Regions from separate parts of the Actinoplanes friuliensis DSM 7358 genome, predicted to be linked through region 1. Evidence: riboswitches for the same ligand, from Rfam matches in the RefSeq annotation. Region 1 holds a riboswitch; the other holds the start of a gene.
The links. A riboswitch is a leader RNA that binds a small molecule or an ion and turns the genes downstream of it on or off. The one in region 1 is predicted to bind FMN.
Positions count from the first base shown of each region.

Region 2: linked by a shared signal. The riboswitch ahead of ribD (bifunctional diaminohydroxyphosphoribosylaminopyrimidine deaminase/5-amino-6-(5-phosphoribosylamino)uracil reductase RibD) and the one ahead of AFR_RS22715 (nicotinamide mononucleotide transporter family protein) in region 1 are both predicted to bind FMN.

Region 1 is NC_022657.1:4,880,817-4,883,196, forward strand. It holds gene AFR_RS22710 (DeoR/GlpR family DNA-binding transcription regulator) at 106-882, shown strand; FMN riboswitch at 922-1,052, shown strand; gene AFR_RS22715 (nicotinamide mononucleotide transporter family protein) at 1,127-1,834, shown strand; gene AFR_RS22720 (hypothetical protein) at 1,831-2,380, opposite strand, start outside.
Region 2 is NC_022657.1:6,637,642-6,640,021, reverse strand. It holds gene rpe (ribulose-phosphate 3-epimerase) at 1-38, shown strand, start outside; gene AFR_RS30675 (GGDEF domain-containing response regulator) at 35-1,072, shown strand; FMN riboswitch at 1,134-1,317, shown strand; gene ribD (bifunctional diaminohydroxyphosphoribosylaminopyrimidine deaminase/5-amino-6-(5-phosphoribosylamino)uracil reductase RibD) at 1,450-2,380, shown strand, end outside.

The sequences.
Region 1 (2,380 bases):
GCGTCCGAAGCGCGCAAGGAATTCTGGTGTTTCGCTTGGAAACGAACTATGGTGACTGCGCGTTTGCTCAATATGATGCTGTCCTGAAACCCGTGGTGAGGTCACATGCCCCAGAGTTCCCTGCGCCGGGCCGACCGCGTGTCGGCCATCCTGGAGCGCGTGGCCAGCCACGGTTCCGTGGACGCCGGCCACCTCGCCGACGAGTTCGAGGTCTCCCCCGCCACCATCCGCCGTGACCTCCAGGTCCTCGAGGATCAAAGACTCCTCTCCCGTACGCACGGAGGCGCCGTCGCGGTCGACGTCGCGTACGAGCTGCCGGTGCGCTACCGCGTCGGCCAGCACCGTGAGGAGAAGGCACTCGTCGCGCAACGGGTGGCGGCGCTGCTGCCCAAGGGTCCGCTGACCCTCGGGCTGACCGGCGGCACGACAACACACCTGCTGGCCCGGCTGCTCGCCGAACGGGTCGACCTGACCGTGGTCACCAACGCGCTCAACATCGCGGCGGAGCTGGCCCTGCGCCCCCGCCTCAAGCTGATCATGACCGGTGGCGTCTCGCGCACCCAGTCGTACGAGCTGGTCGGGCCGATCGCGGACCAGGCCCTCGCCGGTCTGAACATGGCCGTGGCGGTCGTCGGCGTCGACGGCATCAGCGCCCGGGGCGGGCTCACCACCCACGACGAGATCGAGGCGAACACCAACGCCACGATGATCCGCCGCGCCGACCGGGTGATCGTGGTCGCGGACGGCTCCAAGGTCGGCCGCGTCTGCCTGGCCAGCATCTGCGCCATCACCGGTGTCGCCACGCTCGTCACCGACTCGAGCGCCGACCCCGCGGGTGTCGAGGCGATCCGCCGCACCGGCACCGAGGTGATCGTTGCGTAGGTCATAGTTCCGTTTCGCCCCGGCAGGCCTACGATCATCCCTAGTGCTCCGGGGTCGGTGCAATTCCGAACCGGCGGTGACAGTCCGCGACCCGACCGCAGCCGGCGGCCGGTTGAACCGGTGTAATTCCGGTACCGACGGTGAAAGTCCGGATGGTAGGCAGCACTGAACGTGGCTCGACCGTCGTTGTTGTGTGCGCGGCTTTCCCCGGCGTGCACCTCTGTGCTTTTTTCCGGAGGTGCCCGTGCACTGGCTCGACCAACTGCTCACCGCGTTCTACGACGCCAAATGGCAGGTCACCGACACCCAGGCGATCTACTGGCGCGAGATCGTCGGCAACGCCTTCGGTCTCGGCTCCGCCCTCTTCGGCCTGCGCCGCAACGTGTGGGCGTGGCCGGTCGGCATCGTCGGCAACGTCCTGCTCTTCACGGTGTTCCTCGGTCAGGCCCTCGGCAACGACCAGGGCACCCCGCTCTACGGCCAGGCCTCCCGCCAGGTCTTCTTCATCATCACCAGCGTCTACGGCTGGTGGCGCTGGCGCCAGGCCACCGGCGGCGAGACGGTCGTGCCCCGCTGGGCGACCAACCGCGAACGAATGCTGTACCTCCCGCTCGCCCTGGCCGCCGTCGTCGGGTGCTTCTTCGCCTTCCGCGCGATCGGCGCCGGCTTCCCGGTCCCCTGGTGGTACTACCTCGCCGACTCGTGGATCTTCGTCGGCTCGATCCTCGCCACGTACGCGATGGCCCGCGGCTGGGTCGAGTTCTGGCTCTGCTGGATCGCGGTCGACCTGGTCGGCGTCCCCGAACTCCTCCACTTCGGCTACTACCCCTCGGCGATCCTCTACGCCGTCTACGCCGCCTTCGTCATCTGGGGCTTCGTCGTCTGGCTGCGCCTCTCCCGTACGCTCCAGCCGCCCCGCCTCGACTCACCCGCCATGGAGACGGTCGCTTAGCCGAGGAATCTGGTGCGGCGTTGGGTGAGCAGGGCTGCGATGGCGACCAGGGTGGCTGGGAGGGCCAGGTGCCAGGCGGCCATGATCAGGAGGCCGCGGGTGTCACCGACCTCGGCCACTTCGGTGGACGCGGTGATGAGACCGGCGAAGAGCGCCAGGCCGGCGGCCAGCAGGATGCGCTCATCGATCACGGTCCAGAGGATCACCGCCACCACCAGGGCCGTTCGCAGCACGGCCGGCAGCGTGTAGTCCAGCGACCAGGACAGGGCGAGCAGGACCGGGAGCGGGTTGAGGACCCGGAGACGGCGGCCTGGCAGCAGCAGGAGAACGGCGGCCAGCGTGTAACCGGCGATCGCCACTGTGCTGATCTGGTCCATCCCGCTGAGCACCAGCGCGGCGGCGGTCAGACCGAGCGCCACGAGGCGGACGCCGGCCATGACCGCCACGGCCGCGAGGCCGGCGCAGATCCAGGTGGCAACCGTCATCCCGGTACGCAGTTCGACGCCGTAGTGCAGGTCGATCAGCGGGGTGGTGGTGCCGGCGACC
Region 2 (2,380 bases), 1.8 Mb from region 1:
TGCGGGCCCTCGCCGAGCGCGCCATGGCGCCCGCATGAGCACCGGGGTGATCCGGCACAAGGTCGACGCGACGGCGGCGGAGCCGGAGGAGAAGCCCGACCTGATCCTGGTCGTCGACGACGACGAGGACATCGCCAGTTTTGTCGCCTTCAACCTCAAGGTGCACGGTTTCGAGGTGATGCGGGCCCGCGACGGCCAGCACGCCCTCGAGGTGATGGAGACCCGGCGCCCCGATCTTGCGGTTGTCGACTGGATGATGCCGAACATGAACGGCGTCGAGCTGACCCGCCGGCTGCGGGCCGAGCCGCTGACCTCGGCGCTGCCGGTGATCATGCTGACCGCCAAGGGGATGACCGTCGACAAGGTGGTAGGGCTGACCGCCGGTGTCGACGACTACCTGGTCAAGCCGTTCGACACCGCGGAGCTGATCGCCCGGGTCTCCTCGACCCTGCGGCGCAACAAGGAGTTCCGCGAGGTCTCGCCGCTGACCGGCCTGCCCGGCAACGCCCGGGTGCGCCGCGAGATCGTGGACCGGATGAAGACCGGCAAGGACTTCGCGGTCGGCTACATCGACATCGACCGGTTCAAGAGCGTCAACGACGTGTACGGCTTCGACCGTGGCGACGAGTTCATCACCGCCCTGGCGGGCAGCCTGCACCGGGCGGTCGCGGCCACCGGGCGCCCGCCGGTCTTCCTCGGCCACATCGGTGGTGACGACTTCGTCTTCATCTGCCAGCCCGAGCAGGTGCTGCCGCTGACCAAGCGCACGGTGACCGACTTCGAGACCGTCGCCGACCAGCTCTACGACGAGGAGGACGCCCGCCGGGGGTACATCGAGGTGCCCGATCGGCGTGGCAACAAGCAGCGGGCCGCCCTGGTGACCCTCTCGATCGGCGTCGCGCAGGCCACCGTCGAGGGCCGCCGCTTCGACGACGCCCGTGAGGTGGTCGCGGTGGCCTCCGAGATGAAAAAGGTCGCCAAGAGTCAGCCGGGCTCGTTCGTGGCGATCGACCGGCGCCGGGCGGACTCCGAGGATCCCGAGGACCCGTCGTCCGCGGGCATGGGTTTGTGACCTGGATCGCCCGGGAGGTGGCAACCCGCGATCTGCGTGCAAGACTCATGGGTGACCCACCACGCGCTGGCGGGACTCGGTGAAATTCCGAACCGGCGGTGATGCCCTGCTCCGGCAGAGCTAAGCCCGCGACCCGGACGTCGGCACCACGACGGACGGTGGACCTGGTGAGACTCCAGGGCCGACGGTAGGACGGACGGCTGCGAGGCCGATCGTCCTGACAGTCCGGATGGGAGACAGCGCGCGGGAGCAGGATGAGGGCTCGTTGCGGCGTGCTCTCACCGGGGCGGCGCGAAGCGTCCCCTCATGTCCTGTTGCCGCACCTTCCTCCCCTTCTTCCAGCGCGTGTCCGCACCGCGCATGGAAGAAGGACGCAGATGGTCACCGACGACGAGGCGATGGGCCGCGCGATCGCGCTCGCCGCCCGGGGCCTCGGCACCACCAGCCCCAACCCGGTCGTCGGCTGTCTGCTGCTCAGCGCGGACGGCGAGATCGTCGGTGAGGGCTTCCACGCGTACGCCGGAGGGCCGCACGCCGAGATCGTGGCGCTGGCCCAGGCCGGCGAACGCGCCCGGGGCGGCACCGCGGTCGTCACGCTGGAGCCGTGCAACCACACCGGCCGCACCGGCCCCTGCGCGCAGGCGCTGATCAACGCCGGCATCACCCGCGTGGTCATCGCCGTCGACGACCCCACGCCGGTCGCGGCCGGGGGAGCGGCGACCCTGCGCGGCTCCGGGGTGCAGGTCGAGACCGGGATCCGCCGCCAGGAGGCCGAGGACGGCAACGTCGCCTGGCTGACCGCGGTGCGCCGCGGCCGCCCGTACGTGACCTGGAAGTACGCCGCGACGCTGGACGGGCGTTCCGCCGCCGCGGACGGCACCAGCCAGTGGATCACCTCGCCGACCTCCCGCACCGACGTGCACAAGCTGCGCAGCACCGTCGACGCGATCGTCGCCGGTGTCGGCACCGTCATCGCCGACGACCCCCAGCTCACGGTCCGCGACCTGCGCGACGGCAGCCTGGCGATCAAGCAGCCGTGGCGGGTCGTCGTGGACTCCTCCGGGCGTACGCCGAAAACGGCCCGCGTGCGCGATCAGGCCGCACCGACCTGGATCGCGACGGCGGCCGAGGTCGGGGCCGGCCCCGACGGTCACGTCGACCTCGCCGCCCTGCTCACCGAGCTCTACACGCGCGGCGTCCGGGCCGTGCTCCTGGAGGGCGGCCCCACGCTGGCCGGGGGCTTCCTCGCGGCCGGCCTGGTCGACAAGATCGTCGGCTACATCGCCCCCAAGCTCCTCGGCGCCGGTC